2 regions of the Blautia sp. An46 genome follow, and region 2 is predicted to be linked to the other one. Evidence: a T-box and tRNA genes for the amino acid it is inferred to sense, from the RefSeq annotation. Region 2 holds a T-box; the other holds one or more tRNA genes.
The links. A T-box is a leader RNA that pairs with one kind of tRNA and senses whether it is charged. The one in region 2 lies ahead of tyrS (tyrosine--tRNA ligase), so its partner is inferred to be a tRNA-Tyr.

Region 1 (11,945 bases), on a different contig from region 2:
TTACAGCTTCATCATAGACGATATACTGTCTGCTTACAAAGCCACGGACATCTCCAGATTCTATGTACACCCAATCCTGATCTTTATCTGCAAGGATATAGCAGAGACTTCCCTGAGGAAGTGTACCTATGATCCTGGTATCTGTGCCTTTTCCCTCTCTTACATTCAGAAGACTTGCAGTGGTCACTGCATAATCCTTATCCACAACTGTCTGATTTACTGTAGCTCTCAGATAGAGGAAAGCACTGTTTTCCATCCATGGCACCAGTTCCTGGGCCATAGGTGCTGTTCCTTCAATTCCTGTATATTCTGTTCCCTCATCCTCTGCTTTTTTCTTCGCTTGCTCCTGATATTTGGTAAGAAGCTCCTGAGCTTCATCACCGGTCTTTACCTGCTCTGTCTGAACAAACCCTCTTACTCTGCCAGACTCTACATAAAGCCATCCATCTTCTTCCTTCAGGATATAGCACAATCCGTCTTTTGACAGGCTACCAATACTTCTAGACTCCTGGGACATTTCTTCTTTAATCTCAATATTATTAACAGCAAAGGCATATTTTCTGGCTACTGTCCAGAATCGGAAGTCCTCCACGATTACCGGCAGCTCCACAATCTGCTGATTGGCTACAAGCTCTTCATTTGTAGAAGGCGCCTCCTCACTTACTGCTTCAATCTGAGGAGAGCCATTTTCCAGAAGGATCACATAACCATTTTCATCCAGGACATACTGATATCCTTCCGGCAGTGCATAGCCAGTTCTGGCCTCATAGGCTTCTGGAGTTTCATTCTGTGGCTCCTCCTGGACAGGTTCTTCCGGTATGTCTGTTCCCTCTTCTGGAGTTTCGGTTTCTCCTCCTTCTTCCGGAGTCTCGGTTCCTTCTCCCTCGCCTGGAGTTTCTGCTTCTCCTCCTTCTTCTGGAGTCTCGGTTCCTTCTCCCTCACTTAAAGTTTCAGCTTCTCCTTCTTCAGGGGCTTCCTGTTCAGTCTGCACATCAGCCTCAATCACTGGAGAGCCATCTTCCTGAATGATCACATAACCATTTCCGTCTAATATGTAATGATATCCACCTTCCAGGACATACCCTGTCTCAGCCTCATATGCTTCCGGTGTCAGCTGGTCTCCCGGAGCCGCTGCCCAAACATTTCCCGGAACTGCCATGGACACTGCAACGGAGAGAGCAAGCACTTTCTTTAGTTCTTTAAATTTCAATTTCCATTACCTCCCGCCATTCGCCTACAAAATCTCAATTCCTGCTTCTTCGCATACCTTTATCGTTTTCTCATCCCAAATGGAGGACTGTACTTCTCCTATATGGGCTTTTTTCAAAAGCAGCATACAGATCCTGGACTGGCCGATTCCTCCGCCGATGGTCAGAGGAAGTTTTCCCTCTAGAAGCATTTTGTGGAAAGGAAGTTTTCTCCTTTCATCGCAGCCGGCTTTGGTGAGCTGCTCATCCAGGGATTTTTCGTCTACACGGATACCCATAGATGAAATTTCCAGAGCACACTGCAGAGGCTCATGCCAGAACAGCAGATCTCCATTTAACTTCCAGTCATCATAGTCCGGCGCCCGTCCATCATGCTTTTCTCCGGAAGCCAATAAATCTCCAATCTGCATAATAAAAGCAGTTTTATGTTCTTTTACATAAAGGTTCTCCCTTTCCTTTGGAGAAACCTCTGGATACATATCCTCCAATTCCTGAGATGTAATAAAAGAGACCTCTCGACAAAGTTCAGTATCCAGGTTTTCATACTGATATTTTACTTCGTCCAAAGCATTACAGATAGCCCCTGCAATACGGTTTACTGTATTCTTCAGATATTCCAGGTTTCTGTCTTCCCTTGTGATAATTTTTTCCCAGTCCCACTGGTCTACATAGACTGAATGAAGATTATCCAGCTCTTCATCTCTGCGGATAGCATTCATATCTGTAAGAAGGCCTTTTCCTACATGGAAGTCATAACGGTACAGGGCCATACGTTTCCATTTTGCCAGAGAATGTACTACCTGAGCCTGGGTTCCCGCATCCGGGATATCAAAGGTAACAGGTCTTTCCACACCATTCAGGTCATCGTTTAATCCAGAAGCCGGATCAACAAAAAGAGGCGCAGTTACTCGCTTTAATTTTAAAGCCATGCACAGTTTCTTTTCCATAAGATGCTTGATCGTCCCTATGGCCTCCTGAGTCTCATAGCTGGACAAACAGGAACGATAGTTTTCCGGTATTATCACATTGCTCATATTTTCTCCTCCCATCACCGGCAATATATCTTAACAACTAATCAATAAATTCTATTTCGCTGCTGTAAAATAGCAAAATTCTGATTACTATTTTAGTACAAAACCATTTGTATGTAAATATAAAGTTTTTCTTATGTTTGAACTTCCCAGGGAAATATGATATCCTATTATAAATACACTTTTGGAAGGAGCGATTATCATGAAGATACATGAATCGGCGGAAAACTACCTGGAAACCATCTTAGTAATCGGGAACCGCAAGCCCCAGGTACGTTCTATTGATATTGCCAATGAACTGAATTTTTCCAAGCCCAGTGTCAGTGTGGCCATGAAAAATCTCCGTCTGAACGGATATATTCAAATGGATCATGAGGGATTTATTACCCTTACTCCCTCCGGCAAGGCAATCGCTGATAAAATATATGAGCGTCATCGTCTTCTCAGTTCCTGGCTTGAACAGCTGGGCGTAGATCCCAAAACTGCTGCTGAAGATGCCTGTAGAATGGAGCACGTTATAAGCTCTGAAAGTTTTGAGGCTATTAAAAAGCACACTCATCTCATGGAAGAAAAAATGCAGTCTGCCAAAGAAGCATAGCTGCTTCTTCATATACTGCACATCTGGCCTGCCTGCCAACAGAAAACCGTTCCGTAAAATCCTGATATTATCTGAATTTTACGGAACGGTTTTTTATGACTCCACTTCTTTTTCCTGTTGGATTTTTTCCAGCTGATCAGCAATTTTTTTCTTTATGCCGTTCATTTCCTGATAGGTGGCTGCAAGTTTCTGCTGAGTTTTATTCAGTACATTCACATATTCTGCAATCTTGTACTGTACTTCAGACACAGCACTGCGTACGCCTTCATAGTCTGCCCTGCTGCCTATATTTCCTTCTGCTTTCTCCAGTTTTTCCCGGAGGACCTTGTTTTCTTCCCGAAGGCGAAGGATTTCTCTGGCCAGTTTGTCTTTAATGGCATTCTTCATCTGTTCTGCTTTCAGATATTCCTGCTGGGTAAATTTCTGCTTTTCTTCTGCCATAGTCAGGGCATCCTGAAGACGGCTGTTTTCCCTGGCCAATCCTTCCAGGCGCTTATCCTGGTCCTCTGCCAAAGCTGCGCTGTTTTCTTCCTCCTGCCTGAGCAGCTCTTCCAGTTCCTGAATGCGGCTCTGATATCTCTTTGTTTCCTCTTCATGGGCACGGCTCATCTGCGACAGCTTGTCATTCATGTTTTCTACATATTCCAGTACATCATCTTTTTTGTAACCGCCTACTGCGGTCCTGAATTCCAGTTCTTCTCCCATTATCTATTCTCCCCTTTCTTCCCTTCACTGCCAGCTTTCTCCGCTGGAGTGATTCCTTATCCAGTCATCTCTTAAAGCTCCATAAAGTTCTGCATTTGTGGCTGCCTGATAAGGCAATGCCCAAAAAATTCCCAGAAGGCCGCATGTAAAGGCAGATCCGATCCACCAGCCTAAAAAAGAAAGATCCAGTCCGAAAGCTTCCAATTTCTGTCCCATCATCATTTCTTTACTGATAGCAAAGGCATCTGTACTGCTGATATCCGGCTGTTCCGCCAGAATATAGGGGACCATCCTGTACTCATAGCTCTTTACAATCCCCGGAATGATCAGAAGCAGCGTCCACAAAAATGTGAACAGATTTCTAAGAAACATTACAAGCACTACATTTCCATAATGGCCGGACTGAAACCCAAAAAGGATCTTGGAAACCCCTGCCTGATAATCCCTGTTCTCTACATAAAACCTGCAGGCTCCCATTTCCAGTACCGAAAACACCAGAATCTGTACTAAAATGACCACTGCCCCGGGGATAAGAAACCATAAGGCAAATGTAGTATCCTCCAACCATCTTTCTATGCTGACAGACCCTCCGGTCCCGGTTATCAGACCAACGATCAGGCTCACCAGCACACAGTTCCCGTAGTTCCTGCGAAATTTTTCTTTTCCGTCTGCTTTCAGACCCGCTCTGTTCCAGTACATACGACCCCCTCCTCTCAAATCATATATTACTGTTTTATTCTAACATGTATTCTACCGGTATAAAAGTGAATTTTTTATTACATAGAAAAACATCATTTCTTCTTAGCTGTTATTATCATAAAATTTTTCCAAAATATTTTTTAATTTTATCTTGACATTTCAAATTTTATCCCTTATAATCATTACTGTTGCTAAGGACAGCAACGAATTTCATATGTGCGTTTAGCTCAGCTGGATAGAGCGTTTGACTACGGATCAAAAGGCCGGGGGTTCGAATCCTCTAACGCACGGTATCAACCCTTATGTCTCAGGACATAGGGGTTTTTGTTTTATCAGAAAACCATTTATGAAAGGAGTTCCATATGCTTACATCAACTCAGCTTCGGCAGCAGCTTTCCTCCATAAACAGAAAAAGCTATCCTGCATATAAAAGTTTAAAAGGCATCTATCAATTTCCTGACTATCTTTTATCTATTGACCATGTACAGGGCGACCCTTTTGCCTCTCCTTCCCACGTAAGTATTTATGTTTCCAGAAAAAGAGCAGCTTTTCCGGAATTCTGTTTTTCATCTTCTCCGGCCAGGATTGCTGTTCAGGACCTGCTCACACGTAAATTTGAAGAGCAAATTTCCGCTTACAGTTTCCGGGCAAAAGGTTCCGGCAAAAGCGGTCTCATCTCTATTACCCACTGTGGACAGGAAATTCTGGAACGGACGGCCTGTCAGGTTACCGATAAGGAAATCATTGTCCGCTTTACTGTCGGCTTCCCTGCAAATGGCAGGACAATCAACGCACCAGAGCTTGAAAAAATCCTGTTTGACTTTCTTCCCCGCTGCGTGCAGAAAAGCCTGTACTATAAAAATATTTCTTCAAAAAACGTAGAGGAGACTGTATTTCTCGCAGAAGATCAGGAATATATCCGCAAAGAACTTCCCAAAAGAAATCTGGCTGCTTTTGTGGCTGATCACTCCATTCTTCCCAGACAGAGCGGTATTTCTCAGAAACCCTTGAAAGGAAGTATCCCCTTTCTTTCCCCGGAAACACTCCAGATAGAAATGAAGCTTCCCCACAAAGGTATAATCCGTGGAATGGGAATCCCAAATGGCATCACTCTTATTGCCGGAGGAGGGTATCATGGAAAGTCCACACTTCTGAACGCCTTAGAAAGAGGCGTTTATAATCATATTGCAGGAGATGGGAGAGAATACGTGATCACGGAACCTTCTGCACTGAAGCTTCGTTCTGAAGACGGGCGTTTTATCAAAGATGTGGATATTTCTCTATTTATCAATGATCTGCCTAATAAAAAGGATACCCGTTGCTTCTCAACTCTGGATGCCAGCGGAAGCACCTCTCAGGCCGCCGGAATTGTAGAAGGAATGGAAGCTGGAACTAAGCTCCTGCTTCTGGATGAAGATACCTCTGCCACCAATTTCATGGTCCGGGATACTTTTATGCAGGAAGTGATAAGCAGAGATAAAGAACCCATCACTCCATTTCTGGAAAGAGCAAGGGACCTATATGAAAAGGCTGGCATTTCCACTATCCTGGTAGCAGGAAGTTCAGGTGCTTTTTTCCATATTGCAGATACGGTAATCCAGATGGACAGCTACCGGACTCTGGACATTACAGAAAAAGTTAAAAATCTGTGCAGAAAGTATCCCCTATCTTTCTCCCATGTTCCGGCTTTTGCCATGCCGAATTTTAATAGAGTCATGACAGCGCCTCCGGTGAAAGGAGACGGATACAAAGAGTTAAAGCTGAAAGTTCATGGAAAAGATTCTTTCTCTCTGGGTAAAGAAACCATAGATTTAAGATATATCGAACAGATTGCCGATTCAGAACAGACCGCCGCACTGGGACAGCTGCTGAAATATGCCAGGGAACACCTTTTAGATAATAAGCGAAGTCTTTCTCAGGTAATTTCCCTTCTGGAAAAGACGCTGGATGAAAAAGGACTGGCCGGTATCTGCTCTTCCTCTTATATCCCCTGTGGTCTGGCAATGCCCCGGAAGCAGGAGATTTATTCTTGTTTTAATCGTTATCGAAGATAATGCCGGGGAACTTTTTATTGTCATGAGTAAAAAGGCCGCTGTATTTGTGCAGACTTTCCTCTATACGGTGTCTGCATAAACACAGCGGTCCCTCTTTATTCTGAGACTTTCTAAGCTTCTGCTTTCTTCAAAATTCCTACTCCAATAGGATAAGGCCCTGTATGGACTCCAATGGTAGCGCCTATCCGCATCTGCGGCCAGTTTTCTGACGGGTAGCCTCTTTCTGCCAGCTTCTGACCCAGATAGTCTTTAAAGGTCTTGTACTCCGGAACATCCAGACCTACGCCTGTGACCAGATGATACTCCTCAAGATTTATTTTTTTCTTTTCCAGATACTCGACAAACATATCTGCTACCTTGAACAAGGATTTCTTTCTGCCTCTGCAAAGCTCTGTAGAACCCAGTTCCCCGTCATAATACTGGAGCAAAGGTTTTATATTCAGCATACTCCCGGCCAGAGAAGCCGCCTTTCCGATCCTTCCTCCATGTTCCAGATATTTCAGATCCTTTGTGGTAAAAAAGATATGTCCTGTATTTCTGATCTTCTCCAGGGCTTTTACTGCCGTTTTCAGATCCAGTCCCTTATTCCTGAGCCTGACCGCTTCTTTCACAAAAAGCCCCTGAGCCGCAGTTACCAGCTGAGAATCCATCACATAGATTTCTGCCTCAGGATGCTCTTCCAACAGTTCCTCCCTGGCATTTATTGCAGACTGCATAGAGCCGCTGAATTTCTTTGTCAGGCAGACGCACAGTACCGGCGTACTGGTTTCTACAAAGGGAAGAAAGGCATCCATATAATCCTGTACAGAAGGCATAGATGTCTTGGGATAGCAGTCCTGATTATCTGCCATTTCCTGATAAAAGTCCGTAATGGCTATATCCTTTCCTTCTCTCAGATAATTTTCCCCATCAAAGGATACATAAAAAGATACGATGGAGACCTTCTCCTGCTCCGTATACTGAAGAGACAGGTCACAGGAGCTGTCGCTGACAATACCAAATTTCATTTTTCATCCGTCCTTGTCTTTCTTTTTAATATCTGTTATCATCTACAGTAAATGTTACAATTGTAACACTTTATTTTCTGAAAAACAATATTTAAAATCTCAACTGTTACAAAAAGGAGAATTTTGTTCATGAATACTTCATCGAAAAATCCTTCCAAAGAGTTTACAAAAAACTGTATAATGGATGCCCTTCTCCAACTTATGCACACCAAAGAATATGAGCAGATTTCTATCTCTGAACTAACTCAGAAAGCCGGGGTTTCCCGGATGTCTTATTACCGCAACTACAACTGCAAAGACAGTATACTGATTGATTATATGCACCGGATTTTAAAAGAGTACGCAGAGGAGTTAAAAGGTCCTTCTTTTCGTTCAGATTTCCAGACCTACGACCATATCCTGCGAAGTCTGAAATATCTTGAAAAATACAAAGATTACGTGCTGTGCCTGAAAAAGGCCAACCGCTCGGAAATCCTCCTTCAGGGATTGGATCTATATATGCTTTATGTAACAGAATCTCTGGAAAAATCAGCTCTGGAAAAATACGATCTCTACTACTATTCCGGAGCTCTTTACAACATTTTCATGCATTGGATCGAAGACGACATGAAAGAAGACATCCAGGTTATCGCCTCTATTATATATGAACATGTGCGGCATAACCGTTTCAATGACAGACAAAGGAGGTAATCCTCTTAGCAAAATCAAAAATGCTTCAAGCCTTCCTTGCAACGGCTTGAAGCACACTGTAGTGTAATGGGCGATGGTGGATTCGAACCACCGAAGGCTTTGCCAGCAGATTTACAGTCTGTCCCCTTTGGCCACTCGGGAAATCGCCCCTAAATTTTCAGTTCTCACAAATTATAGCATACCCTGACCGAATTGCAAGTGTTTTTTTCATTTCTTTCAAAGACTGCAAAAGGAACTGTGGCATTCGTCATATATCAGTAATAACATGTATAAGTATTCTCACTTTTAACTAATGCCACAGCTCATTTAAATACCCTGCTATCTTTCTATTCTTCCTGATCCAGCACACATTTCACAATGATTGCTCCATGGGAAGGAACCTCCAGATGGATAACTCCGGCCCTGCACTCATGAATTTTCTTTACAAGACTGTATCCAAAATCTCCAGTCACCATCAGCTGTTTGAATTTACAGGTTCTGGATCTTGGAATCCCCAGTTCCCACACAGACAGCTCCACCATCTTCGTCTCATCGCTGTTATTAATGGTCACCACAGTTTTCTCCCTGTCTGTAAATCTGCCGTAACTGATCTGCTGATAATCATTTGCCAGAAATTTTACAGATCCTCTCAGCAATTCACGATTCTCCTTGTGTATCCGTATGATATCTTTATGAAAAGCGATCAGTTCCTGGTCTTCTCTTCCCCAAGGATAGGTTCTCCGATTATCCGGGTCGGTAAAACCGCAGAGTCCTGCTTCGTCTCCATAATAGATGGTAGGCGCTCCCGGCCATGTCATCTGGATTACCACAGCCTCCCGGAAGACGGCCTTGTTTATATCCTGCTGGGCAGCTTCACTTCCCAGATTTTCTACCCGTCCCACTTTATGATTGGTTCTTGTAAGGAAACGGGAGTGATCATGATTAGACAGCTCATTCATGGCAGTCATCAGCGAAGGCGCATAGAAACTGGCCATATGATATTTCATAGAGCCGATAAAACAGTCACTATTTCCCAGCATGCCCTCGTTAAATTCATCACTGTGTTTCTCCATTCCTGTCAGGAACCAGGTTACCGGCTCCATAAAAGCATCATAGTTCATCACAGTGTCCCACTGGTCTCCTTCCAGCCAGGACCTGGCTTCTCCATAATGCTCTGCAAGGATCAGAGCGTCAGGGTTAGCCTCCTTCACATTCCGACGAAATTCTCTCCAAAACTGATGATTGTACTCATTGCTGTGTCCCAGGTCTGCCGCAACGTCAAGACGCCACCCGTCCACATTATAGGGGGGAGAAACCCATTTTCTGGCAATACTCATAATATAATCATAGAGTCTGGGAGACTCTTCATAATTCAGTTTTGGCAGAGTGTCATGTCCCCACCAACCGTCGTAGAACTGGTTATAGGGCCAGCTATACTCATTGTGAAAGCGGAAAAAAGTACGGTAAGGACTGTCCTGAGATATATAAGCCCCCTTCTCATATCCTGTCTGATTCTCGTAAATCTGCTCTCTGTCCAGCCATTTATTAAATGAGCCGCAATGATTAAATACTCCATCCAGGATTACTTTCATGCCCCTCTTATGGATTTCTTCCACAAGACAGACAAAAAAAGCATTGCTGGCTTCTAGATTTACTTTGTCTGTAACTCGTTCTATATATTTGGTAGCATGGGCATTTTCCATATCCCCATCGGTCAGGACCTCTCCCCCGTCTTTCACGATTTTTCCATAATGAGGGTCTATATAATCATAATCCTGGCTGTCATACTTATGATTGGAAGGAGATACAAACAAAGGATTAAAATAGATCACATCCACACCCAATTCTTTCAGATAGTCCAGTTTATCCAGAACTCCCTGGAGATCTCCTCCGTAAAAATCCCGGACATCCATAGCCTGAGGAGGACGGTTCCAGTCCTCTACCTTTTTTACATGTTCATCAATATATGCATACTCACCTGACACCACATCATTAGACGGGTCCCCGTTGCGGAATCTGTCTACAAAGATCTGATACATCACTGCTCCCTTTGCCCAGTCAGGAGTCTTAAATCCCGGAACAATACCAAAACAGTAGTGGTCGTCAATCTCTCTGGTCACTCCAATCTGGTTATAATAGCAATGAATTTTTCCGGAAATAATCTCAAAATAGTAACGGATAGTCTCATTTCCAAGTTTCACATCCGTCCCATAATAGTCAAATCCGTCTTTTGAGTTAAGCCATTTCATAGGCTGTCTAACATCATCATATACCAGAAAAACAAAGTCCACATTGTTTTTCTTTGTGCGGATACGGATATTCACTGTGTCCCCGGCTTCCGGTTCTGCCGGGGTCCTGTAATTTTCCGTTTCATCGCTGAACACCGCACGTTTATTAAAAGTAGGCCTCATATTGGTCACATATTCCTGAATCTTCCTTGCATCCGTAAGATTTTCGTAATTCATACTGCATCCTCTCCATCTTTTAGCAAAACCTATAAGTGTTTCCTGCTTTGCTGAATTACTTCATATTATTATATGTTACTATTCTATCCCACCGAGTCCATATATACAACTACTTTTTCCACGGATTTTTCGTACATTTTTTAGGTCAGTTTACAAGGAACTACACGCAGACCGTGAAACGGGCTGCTGACAACAAACGGCGCTATGCTCCCGGCTGGGTGCATAGCACCTGTTTGTTGCGGGGGTTTCCAAAGGGGGCAGCGCCCCATTTGGCACACGACTTTGCGGAGCAAAGTGTAGTGTGTTATACGCTCTGTCGGCGTTGCCCTGAAAATACCGTTGCCGCCGGGGAGGGCAAGGGCATTTGACGCGGCAGGAAAGCAGGGCTTTGTTTGGGGCTGGTAAGCCGGAAACAAAGGGCTGATTTCAGCAGCAGACAGGGCGTATTATGAAAGCCCCCGTCCCTCGTCCTCCGCCCCCGGTCTATGGGACAAAAAGTCCCAAAGCTCTGGACACCGTGACCAGATGTGTGGCCACACTCCGGGAAAAGTAGCAGGACGGCAGGAAACCGTCAAGGCTGAAATGAATGGGCTGACGCCCGGCCTTGACCGTTCCCCGCCGCCCCGCTGGATGGGTGGACAAGGTGGCCAATCCCTAAAAGTGTTTGGCCGCACTCGTTCATTTTGGGGCCTTTCTTCTCCCAAAATTGAAATGGGCGGGAAAGCCCTAAAATGGCTTTCCCGCCTTGATTACCCATTAGCAAAGACGGGCGAGACTGTCAACGGCGGCGCTGAAAGCGCCGTTCATCTTGACCGTTGACTGGCTCGCCTGGCTTTGCTACTGCCCGTAAGAGATGGAAAAACAAGATGGAAAACAAGGTTAAAAATGGTTGACAAGTCTATCGGATGTGTGTTATACTGTGCGACAGTTTGAGATTGGAAGGAGGCTTACGTGTGTTAATTTGTGTACGCTAATAAGCAATAAAAAGTAGAAGTACCTTTCCACATGATGGTGGGCTTTTTTTGCGTGCGTATGCAAAGGAACACGTAGGTTTGACACGAGCAGTCTTTGAACTGTATCGTGGTGTTTTTTCGTGCTTTGTTGTTATGCAGGCGTCTGCCCTCTCTGTGGGACAACGCCTGCTTTTTATTGCAGAAACAAAGGAACAATGCAATAAAAAAGGAGGTTCGCATTATGACCCAAAACAACAATTCATGGAGAAAAACTTATTTTACACTTCTTGCCGGACAAGCAATATCCTTTATTAGCAGCGGTATTTTGCAAATGGCCATTATCTTTTATTTGGTTGCGAAAACTAATTCTGCAATCATATTGACGGCGGCAACACTGATTGGATTTTTGCCGCAAGCCTGTTTAGGCCCGTTTGCAGGTGCTTTTGTTGACCGGCACAGCCGTAAAAGCGTAATGATTGGTGCGGATTTGATAATTGCCGCCGCTGGCGGTATTCTGGCGCTGGTGGCGTTTTACATGGAATTGCCCGTATGGTCT
Region 2 (11,945 bases):
GCAGGAAATTTTCCGACTGCCTGGAGGGAAAAAAGGAGTTTCTTTTATCAAGAGAAAGCCTCTGCATTCTCATTACAAAAAATCAGTATGGAGAGCTGGAAGAGATTATGGCAGAACTGGGAGAAAAAAATCAGGGTAGCGTTTATCTGGCTACGCTGTATTCAGAGATGGAGCTGAAAATAAAAAGAAAACAAAGGATGGAAGTCCTTCGCTGGGAGGTGAAGAGATGAAGGAAGACAAAATTCTGAAAATATATGGCTTTCTTCACCTGTGGCTTTTTATGACAGGCATTCTTCTTCTACTTCTGCATTTGGGAGATGGGTTATATGCAGGAACTCCGGTAAAGATTTTCTGCATGCTCATATCTGCCCCGGTCTTCCGGGAAGTATCGATGAGAGGAAAGAAAATCTGGAGTTATCTGGCTGTATCATTTTTGATTCTGGCAGGTTTCTGGCTTTTGGGAAAGGCGGGATGGGAAAGAGGCTGTCTTCTTCTGGGTGTCCTTTTCTTTCTGACCCTGTTTTTTGTACAGAGGATAAAGGGGAACAGAAAGGCTTTTTTTCGGCCTTCTTATCCCTGCCTGCTGGTTTTTGCACTGGAATATATTTTTGCTCTGGAGTATGGGCTGGAAATCTTTCAGAATGTGTTTCTGGTCTTTGCCGGGTGTTATTGGCTTTTGATTCTGTGGTGCCGGAACAGGGAAGGTTTTCTGGAATACTGCGGCGCTCATGAAAAATTATACCGGTTTCCAAAACAGGGAATTGCTTATGGAAACCGGCTGATGCTGATCTTTCTCACAGGACTGACTGTGGGCTGCATGGTTATCCTGCCTTTTCTGGAAATTGACAGGGGAATCCTGGCTGTACTGGAGCTGCTGAGGCGGTTTCTGGCGATGCTCCTGTCTGGTGAAAGAGAAGCTCCGGAGCCGGAAGAACTGCCCCAGGAGGATATGGGAGCCCAGCCCCCTTTTCTGGGAGCCGGAGAAGAACCCTCTCCTCTGCTGACAGCTATTTGGGAAGTGCTGGAAAAAATATTAATCGCAGCATTCGTTCTGGCCATCCTGGGAGGAATCTGTGTGTTTCTTTACTGGTTGTATAGGAAATATAACAGTGAGACTGAAGTCAATGGGGATATACTGGAAAGCCTGGATGTTTCCAGAAAGGAAAAGACTGAGAAACTGGGAAAAAGCCGGATGCCGAGGTTGGGATTCTTTTGGGGCAGGACGCCTGAGGCCAGAATACGGAAATCTTACCGGCAAAAAATTATGAGAGAAGGGAAACCTTCTGCCGTCTTCACCCCCATGGAACTGGAGGAAGCAGCAGGTCTTCCAGAAGGGGAGGAAAGAGAAGAGTTTCACAGCCTTTACGAAAAGGCCAGATACGGAAATGCTCCCTGCTCCCAGGAAGAGGCCAGGCGCATGGGGGAGCTGGAGAGGGTGGACTTTTCCTGAAAAATAGTGTAGAATGGCACATAGCGAAAAAAAGAGGTAAGGAAATATGGGAACTGGAATTCCGGTAAAACTCCAGGTGTTTGAAGGTCCTCTGGATCTTCTTCTCCATCTGATCGAGAAAAATAAAGTGAATATCTATGATATACCGATTGCTGAGATCACAGATCAGTACATGGAGTATATCCATCAGATGCAGCAGGAAGACCTGAATATCATGAGTGAGTTTATGGTAATGGCAGCAACGCTGATTTCTATCAAGTGCCGGATGCTCCTGCCGAAAGAGGTAAACGAAGAGGGAGAGGAAGAGGACCCAAGGGAGGAACTGGTCCGTCAGCTCCTGGAATATAAGATGTATAAATACATGTCCTATGAACTCCGGGATCGAATGGCGGCAGCGGCGAAAAATGTGTATAAAGCCCCTACGGTTCCCAAGGAAGTACTGGCCTACAGAGAACCGGTGGACCCGGAAGAACTTCTGAAGGGCATTACCTTGGCAAAACTCAATGATATTTTCCAGAGCGTTATCCGCAGACAGGAGGATAAGGTAGACCCTATCCGGAGCAAATTTGGAAAAATCGAGAAGGAAGAGATCAGTCTTCCTGACAAAATGGAAGAGGTAGAGGACTATGCAAGGAGCCACAGATACTTCGGCTTTCGAGATCTGCTCTCAAGACAGTCCAGCAAGGTCCAGGTGATCGTTACCTTTCTTTCCATCCTGGAATTGATGAAGATGGGAAAAATCCGTATCAGCCAGAAAGAAACTTTCGGGGAAATTTATATTGAAAGCTGCATGAAAGGATAGAATCAATGGAACTGAAAAAAATCGAGGGTGCCATAGAGGCCATACTCTTTGCCATGGGAGACGCAGTATCATTAAGAGATATTGCCAAGACTATTGGTCATGATATGGAAACTACGAAAAAAATCATTCGAAATATGATGCTGAAATATCAGACAGAAGACAGAGGCATTAAGATCATTGAGCTGGAAGACTCCTTTCAGATGTGTTCAAAGGAAGAATACTATGATTATCTGGTGGCCATGGCACTTCAGCCTAAGAAGGCGGTTCTGTCCGATGTCATGTTGGAGACTCTGTCCATTATTGCTTATAAGCAGCCTGTTACAAAACTGGAGATTGAGAAAATCCGGGGCGTGAAAAGTGACCATGCAGTGAATAAGCTGGTTGAATACGGACTGGTGAGAGAGGTAGGCCGTCTGGATGCTCCGGGAAGACCGATTTTGTTTGGGACCACAGAGGAATTTCTCAGAAATTTTGGCGTTCAGGGTCTGGACGACCTGCCGGAGATCGATCCGGTACAGATTGAAGATTTTAAAGCAGAGGCAGAGGAGGAGATCCAGCTTCAGCTTGATGTTTAAAGAGATACTGCAGACGGGAGGAAGACCTGTTTGTGGTATCTTTTTTTGGGCCTGTTCATAACCTTTATAATAAGAAGGAGAGACAGGTATGAAAAAAGCTGGGAAAATATGGATAATAGGAATTCTGATCTGCCTGGAGATCATTCTTCTTCCCTGGCAGGTCTATGGAGAAGAAGTTCAGGAGCCGGACAGCCTGTATGCCCTGTCTGCAGTGCTCATGGACGGTGATTCAGGAAGGGTACTCTTTGAAAAGAACGGGGAGGAACAGAGACCAATGGCCAGTACCACTAAAGTGATGACCTGTATTCTGGTACTGGAATCGGGAAGGACAGGGGAGACAGCCCAAACTTCTGCCTATGCCGCATCTATGCCGGAAGTGCATATGGGAGCCAGAGAGGGCGAGAGTTATGGCGTCAGAGATCTTCTCTATGCCCTGATGCTGGAAAGTTACAATGACGCAGCGGTGATCCTGGCAGAGCATATCGGGGGAAGCACAGAAGGATTTGCAGATATGATGAACGAGAAAGCCAGGGAAATCAGCTGTGAGGATACATGGTTTATCACCCCCAATGGCCTGGACGCCCAGGCAGAAACAGAAGAAGGGGTAAAGATACATTCTACCACAGCAGAAGATCTGGCCAGAATCCTTCGCTACTGCATAAGAGAATCTTCTGCCAGGGAAGAGTTTCTGGAAATTACCCGTACGCCGTCTTACACTTTTACAGACTCTTCAGGAAACAAAACCATCTCCTGCACCAACCACAATGCTTTTCTGAGCATGATGGAAGGGGCGTTGACGGGAAAAACGGGATTTACCGCAGATGCAGGCTACTGTTATGTAGGGGCTCTTGAGAGAGAGGGCAGGACTTTGATCGTGGCCCTGCTGGGCTGCGGCTGGCCTAACAATAAAAATTATAAATGGTCAGATACCAGAAAGCTGATGGAATACGGACTGGAAAACTATACCTGGCAGAGCTTTGCCCAGGCTGAACTTCCTCAGATTCCACAGTATCTGCCGGTAGAAAATGGACAGACGGAGATACTGGGAGTCCCGGCCCAGGTGGCGGTTTCCCTGGAGGAACTTTCTCAGGAAGAAGGAATGCTCATCAGGAAAGACGAAAAACTGGAGGCGGTTGTGGAGATAGAGCAGAGCCTTCAGGCACCAGTAAAAGAAGGAGAAAAAGCCGGAGAGATTTTATATCAGGTAAATGGTCAGACCTGGAAGACCAGGGAGATCCATACGGCGGCTTCTCTGGAAAAAATTGATTTTCCCTGGTGTCTGGAGGAGACCTTAAAGAGACTGGTATTTGCTCCGTGACCGTGATAAAATAGTTATAAAACTACGAATATAGGAGGAATGGATGATGAATGCAGCTATGGAAAATATTCTTACAAGAAGAAGTGTCAGAGCCTTTGAGGAGAAAGAAATCCCCAGAGAAGAACTGGAGCAGATTGCAAAAGCTGCGATCTATGCGCCAAGTGGACAGAACAAACAAACCTGGAAGATAACTGTAGTTACAGACCGGACTAAGATCCAGGCACTGGCAAAGGCTGTAGGAGAAAAACTGGGAAGAGAGGGGTATGATATGTACAGTCCGCAAGTCCTGGTAATCCCTTCCAATGATAGAGATAATCACCACTCTCAGGATGATAATGCCTGTGCTATGGAAAACATTATGCTGGCGGCCCATTCCTTCGGAATTGGTTCTGTTTGGATCAATCAGGTAAGAGATGTCTGCGACGTCCAGGAAGTGAGAGCTATTTTGAGAGGCTGGGAGATCCCGGACAATCATGTGATATTTGGAATCGCTGCCCTGGGATATGCGAAGACTCCTGTTACTCAGAATCCTGAGAAAAAAGGGCAGATACATTTTGTGGATTAAGGATAGAAACAAGATGAAACCAATCATAATGGACTTTTCCGGCATCTACCGGGAAGAAAATTTTTTGAAAGAGGAAGAGGCTTTGTGGCTGGATTTTCGAAAGCTTCAGGGAGTAAACTGTTACTGTACCCAGGAGGCAGAGGATGAGATTAAAGAAAAGATTTACAGTCTGCCTTTTCAGGGAATCCATTTTCTGGATTCCGGCAATTATCATTACCTTACAAAATTCTGGCTGGAGAAAATCCAGAAGCCTTTTTCCCTTCTGGTATTCGACAATCATACAGATATGCAGGAGGCAGCCTTTTTCGGGCTGCTTTCCTGCGGCAGCTGGGCTGGAGAGGTCCTGGAAAGCCATACATTCCTTTCCAGTATGTGTGCAGCAGGCCCTCCTGAAAAAGCCTTTGAAGAATATCATGGCCCAGGCAGGGAGAAACTGACCTGCATCAGCAGGGAAGAACTGTCGATAAAGGGAGAAAATCTCTTTCTGGAATTTCTGGAGACAAATAGAGACGTGCCTTTGTACATCTCTATAGATAAAGATGTTTTAAGAGAAGAGGATGCCAGGACCAACTGGGACCAGGGAGTGCTTTCTCTGGAACAACTTTTAAAATGGCTGGAACTGGCCTTTGAAAAAAGGAAAATCTTGGGAGTAGATATCTGTGGAGAAAATCCTCCGGATACAGCCAGGCCTCTTTCAGGAGAAGAGCTGAAGATTAATTCCCGGACAAACAGAGAACTGTTATCCTTTTTAAAAAATAAATAAAAAAGCAAGTTATACTTGACTAATTTAATCCAAATTCGTTATAATTTTAACATACAATTATTTACATAGGAGGAATTTAAGAAATGAACCAGTGTTATGGATGCAATACCTGTGCCAGTGCAGACAAGCCTTTGGAGGGATTTATCCGCAGCCTTCCCATGGAGACTTCTCATCACAGAGTAGAAGGACAGAGCACCAAATGCGGCTTCGGCCTTCAGGGTGTGTGCTGCCGTCTCTGCGCTAACGGCCCATGCCGGATCACACCAAAAGCTCCCAAAGGAATCTGCGGTGCTACTGCAGATGTTATCGTGGCAAGAAACTTCCTGCGGGCAGTTGCCAGCGGTTCCGGCTGCTATATCCACATTGTAGAAAATACAGCTCTGAATGTGAAGAAAACAGCTGAGATCAAGGGAGAGATCAAAGGGGAGAAATCCCTGGCAAAACTGGCAGAGATTTTCGGTGTACAGGGAACCGACAAGTGGGATACTGCAAAACAGGTAGCCCAGATGGTCCTGGACGATCTGTATAAACCGGAATACGAAAAAATGGAACTGGTAGAAAAAATGGCTTACGGCCCCAGATTTAAGAGATGGCAGGAACTGAATATCCTTCCCGGAGGAGCCAAAGGCGAAGTGTTCCATGGCGTGGTGAAATGTTCCACAAACCTGAATTCTGACCCTGTAGATATGTATACAGACTGCCTGAAACTGGGTATTTCCACAGGTATCTACGGACTGACACTGACAAACCTGCTGAACGACGTACTTTTAGGAGAACCGGAACTTCGCATGGCACCGGTAGGCCTTCGTGTGATTGACCCGGATTATATCAACATTATGATCACAGGACATCAGCACACGATTTTCGTAGATCTTCAGGAGAGACTTACTTCCAAAGAAGCTGTTGCAAAAGCTCAGGCAGCAGGAGCCAAAGGCTTTAAGCTGGTTGGCTGTACCTGCGTGGGACAGGATCTTCAGCTTAGAGGCGCTCATTATACAGAAGTATTTGACGGCCATGCAGGAAACAACTACACCAGTGAAGCTGTTCTTGCCACAGGCGGCATTGACGCTGTTCTTTCTGAGTTTAACTGTACTCTTCCAGGCATTGAGCCTATCTGTGATGAACTGATGATCAAACAGATCTGTCTGGATGATGTAGCAAAGAAGGCCAATGCAGAGCTGAAACCTTTCAAATTTGAAGAGAGAGAAAAACAGAGCGAAGAGATTATTGACGAGATCGTAGAAGCTTATAAAGCAAGAAGAGGCAAAGTAACCATGAATCTTCAGCCGGAACATGGAAACGACCACACTCTTACCGGTGTTTCCGAAGGTTCCTTAAAGGAATTCCTGGGAGGAAACTGGAAACCTCTTATCGACCTTATCGTATCCGGAGATATTAAAGGTGTTGCCGGCGTGGTAGGATGCTCCAACCTGACAGCAGGGGGCCATGACGTTCTTACAGTAGACCTGGTAAAAGAACTGATCTCCAGAGACATTATCGTTCTCACAGCAGGATGTTCTTCAGGGGGAATCGAAAACTGCGGTCTGATGACGCCGGAAGCAGCAAAACTGGCAGGACCAAAGCTCCGTGCAGTCTGCGAAAAACTGAATATTCCTCCAGTGCTGAACTTTGGTCCATGTCTGGCTATCGGACGTCTGGAAATCGTTGCCACAGAGCTGGCAGAAGCTCTGGGAATCGATATTCCTCAGCTTCCGCTGGTACTTTCTGCCGCACAGTGGCTGGAAGAGCAGGCTCTGGCAGACGGATGCTTCGGCCTGGCCCTGGGACTGCCCCTTCATTTAGGACTGCCGCCTTTCGTTACAGGAAGCGATCTGGCAGTGAAACTTCTTACGGAAGATATGAAGAGCCTTACCGGCGGACAGGTGATCATTAACCCGGACGCTAAGGCAAGTGCAGATATCCTGGAAAAGATCATTGAGGAGAAACGTGCAGGTTTAAATATTTAAAAGACAGGAGCCTAAGATGAAGAGAATAATGATAGACGCCTCGAAATGCGACGGCTGCAAGAGCTGCTCCGTGGCATGTATGCAGGCCCACAGAAAAGATGAAGGCGATGTCTATACACTGGATCTCACAGACATTGCCAATGAGACCAGGAATTTTATCTATAAAAATCCTGATGGAAGTTATACTCCGGTGTTCTGCAGACACTGTGACCAGCCGGAGTGTGTCATGTCCTGTATGAGCGGCGCTCTTGCCAAAGACCCGGAAACAGGCCATGTACAGTACGATGAGAAGAAGTGCGGTTCCTGCTTTATGTGCGTGATGAACTGTCCTTACGGCGTACTGAAACCTGATGACAGCACCCGCAGCAAGGTGATCAAATGTGATTTCTGCATTGACAAGGGAGAAGATCCCAGCTGCGTAAAGGCCTGTCCAAAGCAGGCTATCTGGGTTGAGGAGGTGTAGAGATGGAATATGTGATCTTAGGAGCAGGAGCAGCAGGCATTACTGCTGCAAAGACTATCCGGAAAGCAGACAAAAATGGAAAGATTACGGTGATCTCTACAGATACTCAGGTACATTCCAGATGTATGCTTCATAAATATCTCAGTCACGAAAGAGATGCTGCAGGGATCAGCTTTGTGGATCCGGACTTTTTCGAGAAAAATCAGATCACCTGGCTGCAGGGAAAAACCGTAAACCGTCTGGATACCCAGGGGAAAAAGGTTTATACCGACCAGGGAGATGAAGTAAGCTATGACCGTCTTCTCATTGCCACAGGAGCAGAGAGCTTTATCCCACCGGTGGGAAATTTAAGAGAAGCTGAAAATGTTTTCGGACTCCGTCATTTAAGAGACGCCCAGGCTATTGATGAGCTAGCCAAGGATGCGGAAAATATTGTGATCATCGGTTCCGGTCTGGTTGGTCTGGATGCAGCCTATGGTCTGATGGAGACTGGAAAGAAAGTATCCATTGTAGAGATGGCAGACCAGATCCTGCCCGTACAGCTTGATAAGACGGCGGCTTTTGAATATCAGAAACGCTTTGAAGGAGCAGGAGCCCGGTTCTATCTGGGAAGAAAGGCTGCGGACACCATTATGGGAGAAGATAAGAACATTCATGAGATTGTCCTGGATAATGGAGAAAAGCTGGCCTGTGACCTGATCATTGTGGCTGCCGGCGTCCGGTCTGCAGTTGCAGGAATGGAAGGAGAAGGGATCGTCATTGACCGTGGAATTAAGGTAGACGATTATCTTCAGACAGGAGCCGAAGGAGTATATGCGGCAGGTGATGTAACCGGCCTTTCCGGTATCTGGCCAAACGCTCAGAAGCAGGGAGAAACGGCGGCTCTGAATATGTGCGGTTCTCATGTAGAATACACAGACCGTTATGCCATTAAGAATACCATTAACTTCTTCGGACTGGTTTCTATGTGTGTAGGTGTGATCCTTCCTCAGGAGGGCGATGTGGTCATTGCCAGAGAGGATTCCAGAAACTACAAACGTGTAGTCCTTCGGGATGGAAAGGTAGTTGGCGTTCTTCTCCAGGGAGATATTTCCCACGGCGGAATATGGCAGTATCTGATCAAAAATCAGATTTCCATATCCGGGATCCAGAAAGATATCTTTGACCTGAACTTCGGAGATTTCTATGGTATTAAGGACAATGGAGAATACCAGTGGAGAATGAAAGCCATAAGCAGATAAACCGGATTACTGCGTCATTGCAAGTTGTTAAAGTGCCCTTGACAAAGCCGGCAAGGTTTCTGTATACTGGTCTTCGTAAATGAGAAAAGCGAAGATGGGAACAAGTAGTATGCAGAGAGACCTACAGAAAGGAGCCGGCAGATGAGAGGCCCAGGAGAACTGCAGTGCGAATACCTCCCGGAGCTTCACACCGAAAAGCAATGAGTAGGCTGTGACGTTTTGGTGTACGTTACAACACTTTGAGTATCGCGTAAGCTGTACTTGCAGAGGCAGGCAGTGTGAGCTGTCTGTGAATAAAGGTGGTAACACGGGAATCTATAAGCTCTCGTCCTTTTGTAACAGGAAGGACGGGGGCTTTTTATCATTGTGGGGACTGCCCTGTAAAAGTTTTGCAGAATATTTACTATGTTTTCTTGAACAGTCTGGGGGAGCTATCGCATTAAACAAAATCGAGAATATTTATGTATTTTATTGCTCAGTCTGCGCCGCTTTGAGCCTGTAGTCTCAAAGCTGTGCTCGACAAATTCGCATAAAATACATAAATATTCCTGACACATGTTTAATGCGACAACTCCTGCTCGACAAATTTGCAGAAAACATAGCAAATATTCTCTGTAATTCTTCGAGGGCAGTTGAAAATGATAAAAGTTTGTGAGCTGTTTATCGGACAGACGATAGCGTCCTTCAGAAAAAAGCAAAAACTGTGGCAGCTGTTATTTGTATACTGCCATGGTCAAGTAAAGAGAAAAGGAGAATCTAAGATGAAAATTTATGAGGAATTGCAGGCCAGGGGGCTGATCGCACAGGTGACGGATGAGGAAGAGATCAGGGAATTGATCAACAACGGAAAGGCAACTTTTTATATCGGGTTTGACCCTACGGCGGACAGCCTTCATGTGGGGCATTTTATGGCTCTGTGTCTGATGAAGCGCCTTCAGATGGCGGGAAATAAGCCTATCGCTCTGATTGGCGGAGGCACCGGTTATATCGGGGATCCTTCCGGAAGATCGGATATGCGTTCTATGATGACGGCGGAGACTATTCAGCACAACTGTGACTGCTTTAAGAAACAGATGGAAAGATTCATTGATTTTTCTGATGGAAAAGCCCTTATGGTAAATAATGCAGAGTGGCTGTTAGATCTGAATTACATTGACTTTTTAAGAGAGGTAGGCCCTCACTTCTCGGTAAACCGTATGCTTACTGCAGAATGCTATAAGCAGCGTATGGAGAAGGGCCTGAGCTTTCTGGAGTTTAACTATATGATCATGCAGAGCTATGATTTCTACATGCTGTATCAGAAATATGGCTGCAATATGCAGTTCGGCGGAGATGACCAGTGGAGCAATATGCTGGGCGGTACAGAACTGATCCGGAGAAAGCTGGGCAAGAACGCCTGTGCCATGACCATTACCCTTCTTCTGAATTCTGAGGGCAAAAAGATGGGCAAGACCCAGTCCGGGGCTGTATGGCTGGATCCAAACAAGACCTCACCTTTTGACTTCTACCAGTACTGGAGAAATGTGGCAGACGCCGATGTGCTGAAATGTATCCGTATGCTGACCTTCCTTCCCCTGGAACAGATCGATGAGATGGATAAATGGGAAGGCAGCCAGTTAAATACGGCAAAAGAAATCCTGGCTTATGAGCTTACAGAACTGGTTCACGGAACCGAAGAAGCCCAGAAGGCCCAGGAAGCGGCAAAGGCCCTGTTTACCAGTGGAAATGCAGCAAATATGCCTTCTGCCCAGATTGAGGAGTCTGAGCTTACAGATGGAAACATCGACTTGATCTCCCTTCTGCACAAAAGCGGACTGGCTAATTCCCGTTCAGAGGCCAGAAGAGCTATTGAACAGGGAGGCGTAGCCATTGACGGAGAAAAAATTACAGATATCAAATATCTGGTTCCAGGAGAAAAACTTCAGGGAGAGGGAATTGTCCTGAAAAAAGGAAAGAAGAACTTCCGGAAGATTACATTAAAATAATAAAAGGTATTTTTGGAAAAAGCAGGGAGCTGTCACATTGATCAAATTCGGGAATATTTATACATTTTGCTGCTCAGCCTGCGCAGCTTTGAGCCTATAGTCTCAAAGCTGTGCTCGACAAATTCGCATAAAATGTATAAATATTCCTGATATATGTTAAACGAGACAGCTTCTTTTCTTTTGCAGAAAAGTGCAGGGAATTTTTGGCAAATCTGCCAGTTGTTTTTCGGATCTGATTGTAGTAGACTGAGGATCAGAGAGGCTGACAAATAACAAGTCTGTATCTGCATTTCATTTTTCAGCCGGAAAATACAGGATTTCTGATTTTTCATCATTTCACAGGTCTTTTTGCTTATCTATTCTCTTTTAAAAGAGATCTTTCAGATTCTGAAAAATTCCAGGGAAAATTTTTCTATCAGCCATATACTGCAAAAAAGTATTCTCACCTTTGAGAAATGCACTGCAGACGGAAAAGAGGTTTTATGTTAAAAAAAGGTATTTTATTTCAGGGACTGCCAAAGAAGGAAGGAGGCGATTATCGGGACATCACCTATCTTTTTCTGTATGGACTTTCCAGAAATGTCCTCTGCAGGGCGAAGATCAGGGATATGAAAAGAGAATGGAGGGAATATCTGCTGGAAAAAGCAGACAGAAGCGCTTATCAAGCTCCGGTTTTCTGGAAAATGCTGAAGAAGGAAGAAAAAAAGTGTGCCAGAATTGTCCTTGGCCTTTTAGAAGATCTGCGGAATTGTGAAGACGTAAGGGCAGAAAAGTCTTGGGTCTGCCTCAGGTATCTGATACGTTCCGGATACCGGG

Region 1: it has a tRNA-Tyr gene. The T-box ahead of tyrS (tyrosine--tRNA ligase) is inferred to sense a tRNA for this amino acid. The anticodon was not compared.

Annotation. Positions count from the first base shown of each region.
Region 1 covers NZ_NFIF01000022.1:1,035-12,979, forward strand. Annotated here, with positions in the region: gene B5G00_RS15420 (NlpC/P60 family protein) at 1-1,210, opposite strand, end outside; gene asnA (aspartate--ammonia ligase) at 1,235-2,242, opposite strand; gene B5G00_RS15430 (metal-dependent transcriptional regulator) at 2,442-2,837, shown strand; gene B5G00_RS15435 (hypothetical protein) at 2,931-3,542, opposite strand; gene B5G00_RS15440 (DUF975 family protein) at 3,567-4,241, opposite strand; tRNA gene B5G00_RS15445 (tRNA-Arg) at 4,458-4,531, shown strand; gene B5G00_RS15450 (ABC-ATPase domain-containing protein) at 4,604-6,295, shown strand; gene B5G00_RS15455 (DegV family protein) at 6,406-7,302, opposite strand; gene B5G00_RS15460 (TetR/AcrR family transcriptional regulator) at 7,432-7,992, shown strand; tRNA gene B5G00_RS15465 (tRNA-Tyr) at 8,060-8,141, opposite strand; gene B5G00_RS15470 (glycoside hydrolase family 13 protein) at 8,319-10,436, opposite strand; gene B5G00_RS15490 (MFS transporter) at 11,631-11,945, shown strand, end outside.
Region 2 covers NZ_NFIF01000010.1:10,253-22,197, forward strand. Annotated here, with positions in the region: gene B5G00_RS09495 (DUF58 domain-containing protein) at 1-230, shown strand, start outside; gene B5G00_RS09500 (DUF4129 domain-containing protein) at 227-1,450, shown strand; gene B5G00_RS09505 (segregation and condensation protein A) at 1,497-2,252, shown strand; gene scpB (SMC-Scp complex subunit ScpB) at 2,258-2,827, shown strand; gene B5G00_RS09515 (D-alanyl-D-alanine carboxypeptidase family protein) at 2,916-4,145, shown strand; gene B5G00_RS09520 (nitroreductase) at 4,192-4,710, shown strand; gene B5G00_RS09525 (arginase family protein) at 4,724-5,473, shown strand; gene cooS (anaerobic carbon-monoxide dehydrogenase catalytic subunit) at 5,557-7,440, shown strand; gene B5G00_RS09535 (4Fe-4S dicluster domain-containing protein) at 7,457-7,903, shown strand; gene B5G00_RS09540 (NAD(P)/FAD-dependent oxidoreductase) at 7,906-9,144, shown strand; T-box leader at 9,227-9,480, shown strand; gene tyrS (tyrosine--tRNA ligase) at 9,906-11,129, shown strand; gene B5G00_RS09555 (hypothetical protein) at 11,612-11,945, shown strand, end outside.